Regions from separate parts of the Peribacillus sp. FSL P2-0133 genome, predicted to be linked through region 1. Evidence: predicted binding sites of a transcription regulator. Region 1 holds the regulator's gene; each other region holds the start of a gene.

Region 1 (5,017 bases):
TCCGTGAAATTCAAGCGTTCCCGGATGAGTGCCGCTCTACGGATATCCCTTTCATGGGGTCTTAAAGGGCCACCTGCGTACTTTTGTAAAAATCCCGACTGCGTCAAAATCATCAACTCATTTAGAATGCTTTTAGAAATATTCTTTATATACCCAAGATCTATCCCTAATCTAACATCGGAGATACAGGTAGCTGCTTCCTTGGTCTCGATGATGCGAGCATTGGACAAAATCCCATATGAACGGAAAATTCTATCTTCTAATTGTATGTGGGAAGTCCTCGCTAATGCATCCCTCGCTGACCGTTCCTGGGCTATGATTTGTTGCACTACACTTGTTAGATCTTCAACGATATCCCTTTCCGACTTTCCAAGAGTAATTTGATTGGAGATTTGAAAAATATTCCCCAAGGCTTGACTGCCCTCTCCATAAATCCCTCGAACCACCAACCCCAATTGGTTGATAGCCGGTATGATATTATTCATCTGCTGTGTAAGGACAAGGCCAGGCAGATGCATCATGACCGAAGCTCTTAATCCTGTTCCCACATTAGTCGGACAACTAGTTAGGTATCCTCTTTCCTCATCATATGCATAGTCTATGGATTCTTCAATCCAATCGTCAAGAACATTTGCAATCTTTAAGGTTTCCTTTAGCTGCAACCCCGACATTAAACATTGAATACGGAGATGATCCTCTTCGTTTATCATGATACTTATTTCTTCATTTTCCGAAAGGAGACATGCGCTTTTCGCTGAATCTTCAACTAAATGGGGACTGATTAAATGTTTTTCAACGAGAACACGCTTTTCCAGTGGCTGCAATTGGTCAATCTCTAATAGTTCCAGTTTTCCAAGCTCTGGGGTTACTTCTTCTTCGATTCTTTTTTTGACCAATTCAATGATTTTTTTAGCTTCTTCGTTAGAAAAGGAGGTTGGGAAGGTAAAGTCTTTAAAATTCCTGGCCAGCCGAATCCGCGAACTCAATACAATATCGATTTCCGGCCCTTCGGCACTCATCCAGGAACTCAAGGCGTTTTCTACAAACTTTTCCAAGCTCATAATTCCTCGCCTCCCTCTTGCGCTTCATACCTTTTTTCAAGGGAACGAACCTTATCTCTTACCTCTGCCGCTTTCTCAAACTCCTCTTGATCAATGTGGACCTTTAAAACTTCTTTTAAATCCAAAATTTGCTTTCGAAGATATATGGTGCCACCAATCCTTTTTGGAATTTTCCCTATATGTGCTGTATTGCCGCTATGAACCCTCTTTAAAATGGGATTTAACTGTTCATTGAACGTTTTATAACATTCGGCACAGCCAAACTTACCTATATGGACAAATTCTTTATAAGATCGATGACAATGCGGGCAACGCCTCTCTTCCGTTTTGGGAAATGCATTTGCCTTTGTCTGTTGAATATTCGACTCAATATTCAACAATCCTGCTAATAAATTATTTATTGAAAAACCAGGTCCACCTACATCCATGAACATTTCACCTTTTTCCTGAGCACATTTCTCACAAATCATGACTTCAGTCTTTTTTCCATTGATGATTTTGGTGAAGTGCAGGGTAGCAGGCCTTTGATGACATTCTTGGCAAATCAACGCTCATCACCTCTGCCAGTTTCATTTATATTTTAAAGTCGTAAGCATCGCAGTTAAAATTCTTGCCCTAAGCTCATCGCGGTCAGGTAGGTCGATATAAATCACCGATCTATCTATGACGCTCATCATAATCTTTGCTTCTCGTTCATTAATGACGTCTTCATTCATCAGCCTTGAAATTACTCCTTCAGCCATCGATTGGGTTACCCTTGAACCAATAAGCGATAATAATTGGTTGATAAGTTGCACGGAATCCTGCGATTCGACTTTCATGATGCGTATGTAACCGCCGCCTCCACGCTTACTCTCTACAACATAACCTCGCTCGATGGTAAACCTGGTATTGATTACGTAATTGATTTGAGAAGGAACACACTGAAATTTATCTGCTATTTCACTTCTTTTAATCTCTAAGATATCTTTTTGACTTATTTCAAGTACTTGCTTTAAATAAGTTTCGATAATATCAGATATGTTTCTCACTCAGCCTCCTCCATTCTGACTTTGACTATATTTGACTATTATTATACAAGGAATAATGCATTTTGCAACTTAAACGCACTTTCTCTTTCTGTATTATCCATTTTCCCCAAATTATATGTAGTTACATACCCCATTGAACATTAAAGTTGAAATATCTTACATAAATACCCTAAAAAGATAAATGCAAAACCTGATATTTTTCTTCTCTCTTAATGTTTCACCACTTAAATTCGGCCCAATTCCTCCTCATGATATTGTAACCAATTCAAATAAGGCCAGCCCTATGCTGTCCCTGAAAATAAAAAACCTTTTTTAAATTACGAATAACAAAAAAGACCAGCCGGATGGCTGATCTTTTTAAATGGCTTGGCGGCGTCCTACTCTCACAGGGGGAAACCCCCAACTACCATCGGCGCTGAAGAGCTTAACTGCCGTGTTCGGAATGGGAACGGGTGTGACCTCTTCGCTATCGCCACCAAACATAAAAGGAACGTTGTTCCTTCAAAACTAGATAATAAGAAGGTATTTCATTTTTTAAAAAGCGTTGGTTAAGTCCTCGATCTATTAGTATCAGTCAGCTCCACATGTCGCCACGCTTCCACCTCTGACCTATCAACCTGATCATCTTTCAGGGATCTTACTAGCTTGCGCCATGGGAAATCTCATCTTGAGGGGGGCTTCATGCTTAGATGCTTTCAGCACTTATCCCGTCCGCACGTAGCTACCCAGCTATGCCTTTGGCAAGACAACTGGTACACCAGCGGTGCGTCCATCCCGGTCCTCTCGTACTAAGGACAGCTCCTCTCAAATTTCCTGCGCCCGCGACGGATAGGGACCGAACTGTCTCACGACGTTCTGAACCCAGCTCGCGTACCGCTTTAATGGGCGAACAGCCCAACCCTTGGGACCGACTACAGCCCCAGGATGCGATGAGCCGACATCGAGGTGCCAAACCTCCCCGTCGATGTGGACTCTTGGGGGAGATAAGCCTGTTATCCCCGGGGTAGCTTTTATCCGTTGAGCGATGGCCCTTCCATGCGGAACCACCGGATCACTAAGCCCGACTTTCGTCCCTGCTCGACTTGTAGGTCTCGCAGTCAAGCTCCCTTGTGCCTTTACACTCTACGAATGATTTCCAACCATTCTGAGGGAACCTTTGGGCGCCTCCGTTACTCTTTAGGAGGCGACCGCCCCAGTCAAACTGCCCACCTGACACTGTCTCCCACCCCGATAAGGGGCGCGGGTTAGAATTTCAATACAGCCAGGGTAGTATCCCACCAACGCCTCCACCGAAGCTAGCGCTCCGGCTTCTCAGGCTCCTACCTATCCTGTACAAGCTGTACCAAAATTCAATATCAGGCTGCAGTAAAGCTCCACGGGGTCTTTCCGTCCTGTCGCGGGTAACCTGCATCTTCACAGGTACTATAATTTCACCGAGTCTCTCGTTGAGACAGTGCCCAGATCGTTACACCTTTCGTGCGGGTCGGAACTTACCCGACAAGGAATTTCGCTACCTTAGGACCGTTATAGTTACGGCCGCCGTTTACTGGGGCTTCGGTTCAAAGCTTCGCTTGCGCTAACCTCTCCCCTTAACCTTCCAGCACCGGGCAGGTGTCAGCCCCTATACTTCGCCTTGCGGCTTCGCAGAGACCTGTGTTTTTGCTAAACAGTCGCCTGGGCCTATTCACTGCGGCTTTTCTGGGCTATTCACCCTAAAAAGCACCCCTTCTCCCGAAGTTACGGGGTCATTTTGCCGAGTTCCTTAACGAGAGTTCTCTCGCACACCTTAGGATTCTCTCCTCGCCTACCTGTGTCGGTTTGCGGTACGGGCACCTTACATCTCACTAGAGGCTTTTCTTGGCAGCGTGGAATCAGGAACTTCGGTACTATATTTCCCTCGCCATCACAGCTCCGCCTTAATGGAAACGGGATTTGCCTCGTTTCCGGCCTAACTGCTTGGACGCGCATATCCAACAGCGCGCTTACCCTATCCTTCTGCGTCCCCCCATCGTTCAAACGATGTATAGGTGGTACAGGAATATCAACCTGTTGTCCATCGCCTACGCCTTTCGGCCTCGGCTTAGGTCCCGACTAACCCTGAGCGGACGAGCCTTCCTCAGGAAACCTTAGGCATTCGGTGGAAGGGATTCTCACCCTTCTTTCGCTACTCATACCGGCATTCTCACTTCTAAGCGCTCCACCAGTCCTTCCGGTCTGACTTCAACGCCCTTAGAACGCTCTCCTACCATCGACACCTAATGGTGTCAATCCACAGCTTCGGTGATACGTTTAGCCCCGGTACATTTTCGGCGCGGAGTCACTCGACCAGTGAGCTATTACGCACTCTTTAAATGGTGGCTGCTTCTAAGCCAACATCCTGGTTGTCTAAGCAACTCCACATCCTTTTCCACTTAACGTATACTTTGGGACCTTAGCTGGTGGTCTGGGCTGTTTCCCTTTCGACTACGGATCTTATCACTCGCAGTCTGACTCCCAAGAATAAGTATTTGGCATTCGGAGTTTGACTGAATTCGGTAACCCGTTGGGGGCCCCTAGTCCAATCAGTGCTCTACCTCCAATACTCTCATCTTGAGGCTAGCCCTAAAGCTATTTCGGAGAGAACCAGCTATCTCCAGGTTCGATTGGAATTTCTCCGCTACCCACACCTCATCCCCGCACTTTTCAACGTGCGTGGGTTCGGGCCTCCATTCAGTGTTACCTGAACTTCACCCTGGACATGGGTAGATCACCTGGTTTCGGGTCTACGACCTCATACTCATTCGCCCTATTCAGACTCGCTTTCGCTGCGGCTCCGTCTCATCAACTTAACCTCGCATGAAATCGTAACTCGCCGGTTCATTCTACAAAAGGCACGCCATTACCCATTAACGGGCTTTGACTACTTGTAGGCACACGGTTTCAGGA
Region 2 (5,017 bases), 2.8 Mb from region 1:
ATTTTTATAATCATGAGCGAATCTTCCCTTATGGTATGATTCCACAGGCAATTTCCACCAAAACATTCGATCAGCAAATTATATCAAAAATTCAGAAATCTATATTTATTAATCGAAAGCTGCATGTCAATTAGCTGAACCTTACCTATCATTTTATGAAAAGTGAATTCAAAAAAAAATGCCTCCATAACAGTTTTACGGTCTTGGAGGCATTTCTAGTACTCTTTATGGTGTTTTAATAATTTTCACAGAGGTATCCTCAACAATTGCAGTGAAGTTCTTAACTTCAGGCTGCTCAAAGATAAAGTCAGTGATGCCGTCTTCGAGCTGTTCTTGAAGAACACGGCGGAGCGGTCTCGCCCCGAAAGCTGGGTGATATCCGAGTTCAATTAGCCTTTGTTTCGCTTCATTCGTTACATCTAAAGATAAACCATTTGCAGCAAGGGTTTCGTCTAGCTCGTGAATCATGATATCAACGATTTGCAGAAGATCTTCCTTTTTCAATGCCGAGAATTCAATGATGCTATCGAATCGGTTCAAGAATTCCGGTTTGAAGAAACTGCCTAAAGATTGTAGGATTGAAGCCTCTTCCACAGCTGAACTTGTACCGAATCCCATTACTTTTTGTTTCTCTCCGACCCCAGCATTACTCGTCATGATGATCACGGTATCTTTAAAAGTAACGGTCCGCCCTTGACTATCGGTTAAGCGGCCATCTTCCATGATTTGCAGGAACATATGCAATACATCCGGATGTGCCTTTTCGATTTCATCCAATAAGATGATACTGTAAGGTTTGCGGCGAACTTTTTCCGTCAATTGTCCAGCTTCCTCATGCCCTACATATCCAGGAGGAGAACCGATTAATTTAGAAACACTGTGTTTCTCCATGAATTCACTCATGTCAAGACGAATCATTGCTTCCTTGTCCCCGAACAATTCCTCAGCAAGAGTTTTCGCCAATTCGGTTTTACCTACTCCCGTCGGACCAACGAAAAGGAAAGAACCGGTAGGACGATTTTTGGATTTTAACCCTGCACGACTTCTTCGAACGGCCTTGGAAACCTTTTTGACAGCCTCTTGCTGCCCGATTACTTTTTTCATCAGCTCCTCTTGGAGATGAACCATTCTTTCTTGCTCGTCTTCTTGGAGCTTACCTACAGGTATACCAGTCTTTTGTTCGATGATATTTTGAATGTCTTCAACGGTAACTGTTGGCTTAATTGCATCTTCCCCAGCCTGTAAGGACTTTTCCAGTTTTTCTTCTTCATCACGGAGAAGGGCAGCTTTTTCATATGCTTCTTCTTTCAAGGCCATTTCTTTTTCTTTATAAATTTGCACCAGACGCTCTTTCATCTTTTCTACCTGGCCGTCTTCGATGGTCAAGTTCAATTTGGAACCAGCTTCATCCATTAGGTCTATTGCCTTATCAGGCAGGAATCGGTCTTGAATGTAGCGGTTCGAGAGTTCAACAGCCGCTTTTAGGGCTTCCTCACTATATGTTACACCATGATAAGATTCATAACTATCTTTTAAACCATGTAAGATGACCAATGCCTCAGCCGTTGTCGGCTCATTAACGTGTACAGGCTGGAAGCGTCTTTCAAGGGCACCGTCTTTTTCAATTTTCCTATATTCGGATAAAGTGGTTGCTCCGACAAGCTGAAGCTCGCCGCGTGCAAGTGCAGGCTTCAAGATATTTCCTGCATCCATTGATCCTTCGGCTGAACCCGCTCCCACAAGTTGGTGAATTTCATCTATGAATAAAATGACATTTTTTCTTTCCTGCAATTCGCTGATCAATTGCTTCATTCGTTCTTCGAATTGCCCTCTAATTCCAGTATTCGAAACAAGGGACGCTATATCAAGCATATATACAAGCTTATTACGTAATTTAACAGGTACAGAACCTTCAACAATCGCTAAAGCAAGACCTTCGGCAATGGCTGTTTTACCGACACCAGGTTCACCGATTAAAACGGGATTATTTTTATTGCGTCTATTTAGAACTTCAATGACGCGTTTGATTTCTTCATTTCTTCCGATAACCGGATCGATAAGTCCTGCTTTAGCAGCATCGGTCAAATTGTGGCCATACTCCTCAAGCAATCCTCCGTCCTCGCCATGTTCAGCTGAATCCGGCTTTGGTACATCATTATAATTAAATGGATTGAATGAATTTGGAAATCCATTATATTGGAATTTTCCTGTATCCATTCCGCCCATTGCTGCTCCAAGTTTGTTTCGCTCTTCTTTATAACAAGTGGAGCACAGTTTCACATCATGCTCCTGACCATTCATATTTAGATGAACTTGAATATTTGCTTGGTTTACATGGCATTTTTCACAAAGCATGTAGTACTCCTCCTTTTAAAAATTGAATTCACTATAAATCTTTGACCTTCTTTGACTTTCTGACTTTATTATACATTGACCTTCTTTGACTTTCAATAATTTTGTCTGGGAATTTTTTTGCAATAAAAAAGAAATTCCTTCGATTTGGTTTGCTAAGCATATTAAACTATCCAATTCCAGTCAAATAAAAAGATTCTATGTATGCCTCTTTGTACATTCAGATATTATTGATTACCCACTTCAGGATAACCAAACCTAATCTATTAACATAACATCAATTCCCTTTTTCCTTGCCCATATGCCTCATCCCCTCTTAATATTTAAAACAAAAAAAGAGACTTCATTAAAGTCTCTTTTTGTAGAAAACAAGGGAGCGGATTGTCTGCCAAGCAATTTGAACGTTTATAAAGAAAAAACTGCAGGGAAACTCAATTATTTCGAGTTTCCCTGCAGTCAGAGATATCATTAAGTCTCTTAGTTTTTTATATTAAGGTTGATTTCCTTCTATTATATACGTTTCGCACCAATATACTTTGGCTTCCAATAACTATTATTGGTTTTAGCGTATGAAACTCCTTTAGATGATGATGAGTGTATGAATTCATTGTTTCCTATGTATATAGCCACATGTGTAGGTTTTTTCGCTTTATTTGGTGCAAAAAACATTAAGTCACCTTTTTGCAGGCTTTTAACTTTCTTTCCTTTTTTATATATGTCAGCAGCGGTTCTTGGTAAATTCTTACCAGCCTTTTGATATGAATACTTCACTAAACCGGAGCAATCAAAACCTGAAGAAGAAATGCCACCCATTTTATATTTTGTACCTAATTCACTTTTAGCCACTTTAATCGCTTTTGTATGATATGAAGCAGCTTCCACTTGGTCCCCAGCAAAAGATGCGGATACAAGCATGATAGCCAATGACAATCCGACGACAATTTTCTTAAACAAATTATTTTACCCCCTGATGTGATTTGCTAAACTTAATATACTAGAATATGCATATCACTCGCATCACAGGATCTTTACAAATATGTTACATTTAGTAGATTTAGGAAGAATGACCATATAAAACATAAAAAAAAGTCGAATCAGGTATCCTTTCAATTTAAATTTATTTTACCTCATAGAAAAAACAGCGGTAAGCGAACCACTGTCAAAATTCTTTTGAGAAAAATGGAAGAAATAACTTTACCCCACGTTTGTTAAAAGGTAAACATTTCAAATCTGCAATTAAATGACTTATGTATCCTAATATACAAGTAGTGAAAATTCCGTCAATCCCCATAAAGGCTTCGAATTGATGGGCAATGATGCCAAAGAAAGCGATACCTGCAATCGAATGTGTATAACTTCTATGTGGTGTAAAGGATGCTAGGATAATATAAACTCCTAACAGCCACAGCCAGCTTTCCTGCAAAGATAAACCACCGCCTAAAACCGCTAATCCAGTCAAGGTCAGCATATGCCTTTGTCTGATGAAAGATGAAATGATGATGATTCCGATTCCTGCCCCTACACCGATCCATTTTTCCGTTTCAGAGCCTTCAAAAAGACTATAAATGATCATTAGTATCCCAATCGTTTGTGCTATCGTTCGAATAAACTTATGTGAAAAAGTAATCCTATTACTTAACTTCCCATCAATATCCATATCGGGCATAAGACCTGAAACTCCCCCAATGCCAACCAAGAATAAAGTGGTAGTTGGATCTGTTTGAAGTGTGTTTGCCGTCAAGAATCCAACTGTTGCCCCTAATGCCATGTGTGCTGTACCGTTCACTGTCTCTCTCCTGTCCCACTAAGAAGTAATCTCTGTTTCCAAGAAACGAATGTTTGTTCGAACTCCTGTATTCTAACTATACAATATTTTTGGGGGAATTTCTTTATTTTTTATAAAAAAGCCGTAGTAATCATTAATTTGAGCTAATAAATCCCTCGTTCTAAATTAAAATCAATTCTTCTAGAAAGTCTTTAATTGTTTTGTTTAGGTAATTTTCATCACTTAAAACCGCAAAATATTTTTCTGTAAATTGTAGTTTTTCATGAAATTTTATCCAAAATATGAATATACTAATCTATAAGGGGAGTGATTCAGATAGCTTTTTTAAATGCCTTCAATAATTTTAAAAACGGGAAAAAGTCCAAGAAAATAAAGAACATGGATTTTCGGGAACAACACGTAAAGAAATCGTCTGAGCTCATTGGTAATAATGTAATTGTCCAAAATATAATTAACAATCACCTTTCCAAAAAAAATAACCACTTGTAGGGTGGTTTTTTTAATTATTAAGGGAAATCGTTTCATTCTTTTCCAGCTTCTCACTCGCATCGTAAATATAGTGATACTGTAAATAGTAATCGTATATGACATTTTGCAGGATCTTAAGCAGTGATTTATCGAATGTATCGAATTCAGTTTGGTAACTATTTAAGACAGTGACAAATTTCCCGTCAATGTTTTCGAAATAATGGATAAGAAAGTTCTTGTGATATTCACTATCACTATTACTTTTATTCGTAATGCATGGATCGCCGGTTTGAATGGATTTATCTAGCATCGCTTTGATGGATTTAGGCAGCTTTGCTTTTTTGAACTGGTTCAGGGTATAAATATCGTAGGTAAATGAAAGTCCTAATTGATCGGAATAAAAATCTACGG
Region 3 (5,017 bases), 1.2 Mb from region 1:
CACTATCCAAAGAATCGCCACACCGGAATTTCGCTAAATTCGGAAACAAACCAGTTTCTTATATAGTCGATCACTTCATCGATGAGCATGTTTCAGGACACTATGATCAAATTAAGCGAAATCTTTCTAAAATCCAGTGAGGAAAGATAAAAAAGAAAGTAGGGATTAATATGGCTGAAAAATCGGAATACATGAACAGTACAATCGTAAAAGATTTTACAAAGGATATTCAGCAGTATAACCTTGGGCCACTGTGGGAAGCCATTCCCGCTTTGATGGACCATGAACCTAAACCTCATGCACATGCTTATTTATGGAAAGAAGAGCTTTTGACAAAAAAATTGATGGAAGCAGCTGAAATCTTCACACCTGACCGAGGAGGGGAGCGCAGGGCCATTTATTTTCAAAACCCTGGCCTTACTTATCGCCAGCCTTGGGGATGGGCTTCAACGACACAAACGCTTTATGCAGCAGTTCAGCTATTGTTGCCAGGTGAAGTGGCCCCTTCCCACCGTCACTCCCAAAGTGCACTTCGTTTCATTACGAATGGTGAAGGTGCCTACTCCATCGTGCAGGGAGAAAGGATATTCATGGAAGAAGGAGATTTCTTGATCACGCCTAAAAACCTATGGCATGGTCATGGACATGTAGGCGAAAAACCAATGATTTGGATGGATGCCCTTGATATCCCAACCATCTATTCCATAGGTGGCACTTTCTTTGAACCATATCCAGATCGGATTGAAACGCCTAAACGTCCGGATAATTTTTCAGAGCTCCGTTATCAAGGCGGGATGGTTCGTCCAGTATCCGACCGTTATTCACAAGTGGCACCGCTTGCCAATTACAAGTGGAAAGGCACAAAAGCAGCGATAGAAGGATTAATGAATTTCGAACCGGACCCATATGAAGGTTTCGCAGTGGAATATATCAATCCGTCAAATGGCCAAACGGCCAATCCGACGATGGGGGCATGGATGCAGAAACTTCCTAAAGGTTTCCATACGAAAGCGCATCGCCATACCCATTCCACAATTTATCAAGTGCACCAAGGATCAGGCTATACAGTTATTAATGGAGTGCGTTTTGACTGGTCCAAGGGAGATTATTTCGTCGTTCCGAATTGGGCATGGCATGAGCACGTTGCAGAAGCGGATTCTTACTTATTCTCGGTAAACGACCTACCAATAATGGAGAGATTTGATTTGGAACAGCAACAGGCATTAGACACAAACAATGGTTACCAAAAGATTGAAAGTGAATTCAAGCCTGTTTTGGTTTAAAAGTAATCTGTTTGGGACTTTCAGCTTGATCCTGATGAATATATGGAATGCCAGCCGAATGAAAACGCTTACTGTGGCATTGTCCGCAACATTGGCTAAAAGCAACTAATATAGGGGGAATTGATGATGAGCACAGAAAAAAAACCATTCATAGTTATCGGTGGGGGAATTGGCGGTTTGGCAACTGCTTTAGGAATCGCAGAAACTAAACAGTATGTAAAGGTCCTTGAACAAGCTCCCGAATTTGGAGAAATTGGTGCAGGGATTCAGCTTGCAGCAAATGCCACCAACGTATTGCAGCGTTTAGGCGTCATGGATAAAATCAATGAAATTGCAGTATTTCCAAAAAGATTGGTGCTGATGGATGCCTTTTCCGGCAAAGAGCTTTCCGCTTTGGATTTAGGTGATGTTTATAAAGAAAGATATGGAGCGCCATATGTTGTCTTGCATCGTTCCGATTTGCATAAAGTACTGGCTGAAGCTTGTGAAAATAACCCGTATATTGAACTGGTTACGAACCAAACCATTATTGAAACAGTAGAAAATGAAGGTGAAGTTACGGTTACTTCAGCCAACGGGTCTAAACATTCAGGAACTGCTGTCATTGGAGCCGATGGATTATGGTCCAAGGCACGGAAACTTTTTGTGGAAGATCAACCGATCTGCTCTCAATATGTTGCATACAGGGGAGCGATTCCGATGGAAGAGGTTACGAGCCATGGAGATTTAGATGATGTGTATATGTGGATTGGGCCAAACCTTCATCTTGTTCAATACCCGGTTAGAAGGGGGGAACTATACAACCAAGTAGTGGTGTTCAAAAGTTCTCAATACACGGAAGAAAACGAAAAAACCGATCAATGGGGAACCCCGGAAGAAATGGACAGTGTATTTGCCGGAACTTGTGAGCTTGTTCAGAATGCGATTTCATTCATTCAAAGGCAACGCCGCTGGCCGATGTATGACCGGTTACCAATTGATAATTGGAGTAAAGGAAGAATTACGCTTACGGGCGATGCGGCACATCCGATGCTCCAATACTTGGCACAAGGGGCTTGCCAGGCTTTAGAAGATGCAGCTTATTTGTCGGATATGCTTCATAAGCATGGAAATGACATTGAACAGGCATTTTTGGAATATCAAGAGGAACGCATTCCGCGTACAGCTAATGTTCAAACGAGTGCAAGAATGTGGGGGGAAATCATCCACAATACGACCGATGCAGGCATTCTGCTCAGAGATACGATCCTTGCAGGTCGCACGGATAAAGATTTCCAATTCGTCGATGAATTTCATGGTTATAATAAAACGGCCGTAAAAGCATAAGTCGTTTTGTTTCATCCAAATCAGGGATTTTATGCATTTTACAAATGGGTCTGCCTTTCTTCTTTTTGAAGAAAGGTTTTTTCCGTTTATCCTCCATACCTCCTGCATTTTTTATAACTTTCCTTTACATGGGGAAAATTAGAAGTATAATGAAAATATAAAGGTCAAAGTTGGTCAAACCGAGTGATAATTCGTTCATGATATAGATGAATGGGAGGTTTCAAGATGGATATTAATAATATGACGGAGAGAACCCAACAGGCGTTCATTGGCGGCCAGGAACTAGCCAAAGATAGAGGGAATCCCGAGTTGACGGAGCTGCATTTATTAAAGGCCTTAATGGAACAGGATGAAAGTTTATTAATCAGGATTTTATCGGAATCTGGTAAACCGATGAATCTATTTGATATAGAGCTAAATAAGGAACTGGATCGATTACCGGAAGTGAGCGGGAGTGTTTCCCAGGTTTACATGTCAACCTCCCTACAGCAAATTTTGACGGCTGCCGAAAAGGAAATGCAAATGTGGGAGGATGAATATTTATCCGTCGAACATATACTGCTTGCGTCGTTGCAAGTCAATAAAACGAATGTAAACAGGCTTTTTTCATCATATGGAATTGATTATGATAAAGCAAAACGGGTTATAAACGATATAAGGGGGAATCAGCGAGTGACTAGTCAAAATCCTGAAAGCACTTATGAAGTACTAAAAAAATACGGCAGAGATCTCGTTGCTGAGGTTAAATCGGGGAAGGTCGATCCAGTAATCGGCCGAGATACGGAAATCCGTAACGTCATTCGGATCCTTTCACGTAAAACGAAAAATAATCCTGTATTAATAGGAGAACCTGGAGTAGGTAAAACAGCGATTGTCGAGGGGTTGGCACAAAGGATCGTCAGGAAGGATGTGCCGGAAGGTTTAAAGGATAAGACCGTTTTTTCACTAGATATGAGTGCACTTGTTGCAGGGGCCAAATTCCGCGGTGAATTTGAGGAACGCCTAAAAGCGGTGTTGAATGAGATCAAGAAGAGTGACGGTAAAATTCTTTTATTCATTGATGAATTACACACAATTGTCGGTGCAGGAAGAACGGATGGCGCACTTGATGCCGGAAATATGTTAAAGCCGATGCTTGCGCGCGGTGAGCTGCATTGTATCGGTGCAACGACCCTTGATGAATATCGGCAATATATTGAAAAGGATCCGGCTCTGGAACGCCGTTTCCAACAGGTTCTGGTTCCTGAACCGGATGTGGAAGATACGATTTCAATTTTGCGGGGATTAAAGGAACGGTTTGAAATTCACCATGGCGTCAGGATACATGATCGGGCGATCGTTGCGGCCTCTGTCCTTTCGAACCGATATATAACGGAGCGGTTTTTACCGGATAAAGCGATAGACCTTGTGGATGAAGCATGTGCGATGATTCGAATGGAAATCGACTCAATGCCATCCGAGCTGGATGAAATCACGAGAAAAGTCATGCAACTTGAAATTGAAGAAGCGGCCCTGAAAAACGAGGAGGACTCTCAAAGCAAGGCAAGGCTGGAAGTGCTTCAAAAAGAACTATCAGAACTTCAGGATCAAGCGAATAGCATGAAATCCAAGTGGCAAATGGAGAAATCAGCGCTTCAGAAGGTGCAGGATAAACGTGAAGAGCTTGAGAAACTGCGTCATGAACTGGAACAGGCAGAGAATGACTATGACCTTAACCGGGCAGCTGAACTTCGGCATGGAAGGATTCCACAGCTTCAAAAAGAATTGGAAACAATGGAAGACGAATTGGAAAAGGAAAAACAGGAATCACGATTGCTTCGCCAGGAAGTGACGGAGGAGGAAATTGCCTCGATTGTTGCAAGGTGGACCGGAATTCCGATAAGCAAGCTGGTGGAAAGTGAAAGGGAAAAACTGCTTCGCCTATCTGATATCCTGCATGAACGCGTAATAGGTCAAGGAGAAGCGGTGGAACTCGTATCCGATGCCGTTTTAAGAGCAAGGGCGGGAATTAAAGATCCAAACAGACCGATCGGTTCATTCATTTTTCTTGGGCCGACTGGTGTCGGTAAAACCGAATTGGTAAAAGCTTTGGCAGAAACGTTATTCGATAGTGAGGAACATATGATTCGAATCGATATGTCGGAATATATGGAGAAACATTCCGTGTCACGCCTTGTTGGTGCACCTCCTGGATATGTTGGATTTGAGGAAGGAGGCCAACTTACGGAGGCTGTTAGGAGAAACCCATACTCAGTCATATTATTAGACGAAATTGAAAAGGCGCATCCGGAAGTCTTCAATATTTTGCTGCAAATGTTGGATGATGGAAGGATTACAGACTCCCAAGGCAGAACAATCAACTGTAAAAATACGGTGATCATCATGACTTCCAATATCGGTTCCCATTT
Region 4 (5,017 bases), 460 kb from region 1:
GATTTCGTCCATGCGATCCAGGAAATGAGTAAATTTCTTAATGTCCGCGGTAAAGTGCTCCCGGCTGCCAACCAAAGTGTGGTTCTCCATGCGGAGATGGATGACGGAACGATTGTTACAGGAGAATCCAAGATCCCCTTCTCAGGAAAGAAAATAAAAAAAGTTTTTCTGTCTCCTCATCATATAAAGCCGCTCAGTGAAACTCTCCAGGAAATCAAGCAGGCAGATCTTATTGTCATAGGTCCAGGAAGTCTATATACTAGCATTCTGCCTAACTTACTTGTCCCTGGCCTAGGAGAAGAGGTTGCCCGTTCCAAGGCTAAGAAGGTGTACATTTGCAATTTGATGACACAAGCCGGCGAGACGCTGGATTATAGTGCGAGCGATCATATAAAAGCGATATATGACCATATGGGAAATGCATATATTGACAGGATACTTGTTAATAATGAGGAAATACCAACCGAGATTCAGCAACGCTATCAAGCTGAATATGCCAAACCGGTCATGTATGATGTGGAAAGTTTAAAACGGATGGGTCTTGAAATCATACAAGAACGCATTTTCAGCTACGAGGGGAATGTAATACGCCATGACACGAAAAAAGTGGCGGATTTGCTTTATAATATGCTTGTAAATGAAACTAAAAGCCCTATAATACCGTAGATATAAGCGGGGACGGTTTTTTGATTGATAAAAATAGATTACTTGCGTTCGATTGGGGGTGAAATGGATGTCTTTTGCTTCAGAAACGAAAAAAGAGCTTACTACATTAGAGGGAAAGGATTGCTGCGGTAGGGCGGAATTATGTGCGCTTATCCGGATGAACGGATCCCTTTCATTTTCTAATCGGAAGCTTGTTGTGGATATTCAAACTGAGAATGCTGCGATTGCCAGAAGGATTTATACGCTGCTGAAAAAAAGTTATGAGGTCCAGGTCGAGCTGTTGGTCCGTAAAAAGATGAAGCTAAAAAAGAATAATGTATATATTGTCAGGATGTCATCCGGAGGGCAGCGGGTTTTAACCGATTTGGAAATTTTAGGCGATGGCTTTGAAATTCTCCATGATATATCCGATACTATTGTTGGGAAGAAATGCTGTAAGCGTTCTTACCTGAGAGGTGCATTTCTTGCGGGGGGTTCGGTAAATAATCCGGAAACGTCTTCCTATCACCTCGAGATTTTCTCACTTTATAAAGAGCACAATGATGCCCTATGTGAGCTAATGAATAAGTTTGGCTTGAAGGCCAAGACGCTTGAACGCAAGAAAGGGTACATCATTTATTTGAAAGAAGCCGAAAAAATTGCCGAGTTTTTAAGTATAGTTGGCGCCCATTCAGCTTTATTAAGGTTCGAGGATGTACGGATTGTCCGTGATATGCGTAATTCAGTGAATCGGCTTGTGAATTGTGAAACAGCCAATTTGAACAAAACGATCGGGGCCTCATTGCGCCAGGTTGAAAATATCCATTATATCGAGGATACGGTAGGACTAAGCATTTTACCGGATAAGCTTCGGGAAATTGCGGAGCTTAGGATAGCGTTTCAGGATATAACCTTAAAGGAACTTGGGGAAATGGTATCCGGGGGAACCATCAGTAAGTCCGGGATTAATCACCGATTACGAAAGATTGATGAAATAGCTGACAGGCTCCGTGGGGGAGAGGCTATTGCTGCGAAAAAATAAAGCTAATAGGGGAGATCAAGATGGTGGAAAAACAAGTTGAGGTAAAATTGAAGACGGGTTTGCAAGCGCGGCCGGCGGCTCTTTTTGTACAAGAAGCTAACCGCTTTCATTCAGATGTTTTTCTTGAAAAAGAAGGAAAGAAAGTGAATGCAAAAAGTATAATGGGGTTAATGAGCCTTGCCATCAGTTCTGGCGTGTCCGTTAAGTTAATCGTCGAAGGACGCGATGAAAAAGAAGCGTTAGAGGCATTGGAAGAGTTCGTTCAGCAAGAGGGTTAAAAGAAAAGGATGCCTAAAAGTGCATCCTTTTTTTTATAATGTAAAAAAGGCTACGGAAGTCGCTTAAGGCGATCTCCGGAGCCTTTTGTTGCATAATTATTTAGAGTCTTTTTTGTCATCAAGGATGCTGCGCGTGATGACTTTGTCAATCAAGCCATATTCAAGAGCTCTTTCGGAAGTCATGAAGTTATCACGTTCCGTATCTCTTTGAAGGACTTCAATAGGTTGACCAGTACGTTCTGCCAGGATTTGGTTCAGTTTATCTTTCAAGTGAAGGATACGGCGGGCAGCAATTTCAATTTCAGTAGCTTGACCTTGAGCTCCTCCAAGCGGTTGGTGAATCATGACTTCACTGTTTGGCAATGCATAACGTTTGCCTTTTTCGCCAGCAGCCAATAGGAAAGCGCCCATGGAAGCGGCCATACCGATGCATACTGTGGATACATTAGGTTTGATATATTGCATAGTATCATAAATGGCCATACCGGAAGTGATGCTTCCGCCAGGGCTGTTGATGTATAGAGTGATATCTTTTTCAGGGTTTTCCGCTTCTAAAAATAGTAATTGAGCAACAATGGAGTTGGAAACATTATCGTCAATTGCACTTCCTAGCATAATGATCCGGTCTTTTAATAAACGGGAGTAAATATCGTAGGCACGCTCCCCACGACTTGTTTGTTCGATAACTGTAGGAATTAAATTCATGTTCATTTCCTCCTTCGATTAAGAGAATCATTTAAATTCTTTATGTATGTATGATACACTTTTTGGTCAATTTAGGTCAAACAAAACAAACCCTTTAATGGATAATTTGTTCGACAATTTTCTGGCTAAGGCTCCTTCCTGATAGATTACTTTATATATTATGCCGCACAGGGATGATTTTCCACATTACCCATAATACCCAAAAGACAAAGTTTTAAACCTGATAACCCTTGCAAAGAAGGGGATTCTATCATATAATGAAGTCTGTTAAAAAAATATTTTCTATTACGCCCTCGTAGTGCAACGGATAGAACGCAAGCCTCCGAAGCTTGAAATGCAGGTTCGATTCCTGCCGAGGGCATTACCAATCTTCTGCTTAATAAAGTGGGGGATTTTTTATTGGGCATTTTTAAGCGGTTCCATAAGATTTTTGGAGAATTTACTCGTTTTCCGTAATATTCCATCGAATCCTATGATGTTATTCCCGCCTTGGAAATATTACCCAACACTATTGAAAAATGGTGATTTTTCAATAAAAGTAGTTGTTAAATTTGCGTTTCTAACATATAGTATTTAAAACAAATAAACTATTCAGAAAAAATTCGTAAGCGTTTTCATGGGTTTTTGTGTAGAATTTTCTCCTGATAATGTAAAATGGAGTGGGGGAGGGATGAATCGATGAGTATGAATATGAAAGCAGGACTTTTTCAACAGCAAACATTAAAGATGGCAATGACCCAGGAGCTTATGCAAGCTATTACATTGCTGCAATACTCCTCGCAGGAGCTATCGGCTTTTCTAGAAAATAAAATGGTGGAGAATCCATTACTGTCCATAGATCAGCCAACATCTTCTATATTTCAGCCAACTTTTGACCGGAAAAAGGGTAAACGGACTCTTAAAAATACGTATGATGCCAACTATTGGATTGAACAGATCAGTGAAGATACTTTATCGCTTGAACAGCATATCATGTCCCAGGTGAATCACCAGCAGTTTTCAGGTGAGCAGCAGAAGGCAATGCTTCTATTAATTCATAACCTTGATGAAAACGGTTACTTGAGGACTCAACTGGATGATATATGCGTCCCAGGCATATCTCCGGCGGTTTTGGAAGAGAGTCTCTCGATATTACAGGAACTCGAGCCGCATGGCATTGGAGCGAGAAACCTTCAAGAGTGCCTTTTGCTTCAGGTGATAGCAGAGGGGGAGAACCTGCTTGCAGAATCGATCATAGAAAATCATTTCCTCGATTTTGCTGAAAAGCGTTGGAAAGACCTAAGTAAGAAAATCGGTGTTACAATGAAGGAGATTCAAGAAGTCTTTGATTATGTCCAGACGTTGAACCCGCGTCCGGCTTCACTCTTTTTTCAGGAAAAGCCTTCTTATATAGTGCCGGATGTGGTCGTGGAAGTTCGGGATGGCATGCTGCTTGTTGGGAATTATGATGGTAACACACCCAATCTTAATGTGGATAAAGGGTATTTAAACCGAATGAAGAGCCATAAGGATCAGGGAGTTCAACGGTTTATCCAGGATAAGTGGCAGGAATACCAATGGATCTCCAGAGGGATTCAACAAAGAAAAGAAACTATATTGAAGGTCATTCAGTGCATCGTCGAAAAACAGCCGGCGTGCTTTCATCATGGCCTGAACTATTTGAAGCCGATGACGATGAAAGAAATAGCTGACGAAATTGGTATACATGAGTCCACAGTAAGCCGGGCGGTTAAAGGGAAATACGTGCAGACACCATTTGGCACGATAGAGATGCGGATATTTTTCACTACTTCTTTACAGTCAGTCGGCCTTGATGAGGATATGTCGGGCATGCAAGCAAAAAAGAGCCTGCAGGCAGCCATCAATGGGGAAAATAAACAAAAGCCGCTTTCGGATCAAGACCTGGTAGAACGGTTGAAAGAGGAGCATGGAATTATCTTGGCACGCCGAACCGTTGCCAAATACCGTGAACAATTAGGGATCCCTTCTTCATCTAAACGAAAAAGATATGATTGAAAAGGATGAGTGGTTTGGAATCAAATGCGTTTGTTTTATATAGTAGGGATAAATGCCCGTTATGTGATAAAGCCAAGCGGGTACTTGAAGAAGTGAAGGCGGAGTCGGGCATAGGCTATAAGGAAATCGATATCCATACCGATGATGATTTGCTAGAAAAATTCGGGCTGATGATTCCTGTCGTAGAATGGAAAGATGATATCGTTCAATTCGGAAATGTTGATAAATCAGCTCTAAATAGGCTTTTGGAAAAATAATTTTTCAAATCATTTGAAGAAACATTCCGTTCCTGCTAGAATAAAATATGTAGCAGGAATATTTTTTTGTTTTA

What was found. The regulator CtsR, encoded in region 1, represses protease genes until heat stress. The targets are predictions, from matches to a motif close to ATGGTCAATAAAGGTCAAACA.
Region 2: a site for CtsR is predicted at 2,394-2,414, ahead of MKY17_RS13950 (ATP-dependent Clp protease ATP-binding subunit). Genes of this name have one in related genera too.
Region 3: a site for CtsR is predicted at 2,770-2,790, ahead of clpB (ATP-dependent chaperone ClpB). Genes of this name have one in related genera too.
Region 4: a site for CtsR is predicted at 2,733-2,753, ahead of clpP (ATP-dependent Clp endopeptidase proteolytic subunit ClpP). Genes of this name have one in related genera too.

The regions. Positions count from the first base shown of each region.
Region 1 is NZ_CP150254.1:99,136-104,152, reverse strand. Features, by position in the region: gene MKY17_RS00565 (protein arginine kinase) at 1-1,061, opposite strand, end outside; gene MKY17_RS00560 (UvrB/UvrC motif-containing protein) at 1,058-1,609, opposite strand; gene MKY17_RS00555 (CtsR family transcriptional regulator) at 1,631-2,092, opposite strand; rRNA gene rrf (5S ribosomal RNA) at 2,457-2,572, opposite strand; rRNA gene MKY17_RS00545 (23S ribosomal RNA) at 2,637-5,017, opposite strand, start outside.
Region 2 is NZ_CP150254.1:2,912,615-2,917,631, forward strand. Features, by position in the region: gene MKY17_RS13950 (ATP-dependent Clp protease ATP-binding subunit) at 226-2,355, opposite strand; gene MKY17_RS13955 (C40 family peptidase) at 2,863-3,306, opposite strand; gene MKY17_RS13960 (metal-dependent hydrolase) at 3,512-4,138, opposite strand; gene MKY17_RS13965 (hypothetical protein) at 4,638-5,017, opposite strand, start outside.
Region 3 is NZ_CP150254.1:1,339,840-1,344,856, forward strand. Features, by position in the region: gene MKY17_RS06430 (DinB family protein) at 1-140, shown strand, start outside; gene MKY17_RS06435 (cupin domain-containing protein) at 171-1,283, shown strand; gene MKY17_RS06440 (FAD-dependent monooxygenase) at 1,410-2,609, shown strand; gene clpB (ATP-dependent chaperone ClpB) at 2,835-5,017, shown strand, end outside.
Region 4 is NZ_CP150254.1:5,452,419-5,457,435, reverse strand. Features, by position in the region: gene MKY17_RS26450 (YvcK family protein) at 1-666, shown strand, start outside; gene whiA (DNA-binding protein WhiA) at 734-1,687, shown strand; gene MKY17_RS26440 (HPr family phosphocarrier protein) at 1,708-1,965, shown strand; gene clpP (ATP-dependent Clp endopeptidase proteolytic subunit ClpP) at 2,062-2,670, opposite strand; tRNA gene MKY17_RS26430 (tRNA-Arg) at 2,960-3,031, shown strand; gene rpoN (RNA polymerase factor sigma-54) at 3,349-4,686, shown strand; gene MKY17_RS26420 (glutaredoxin family protein) at 4,701-4,943, shown strand.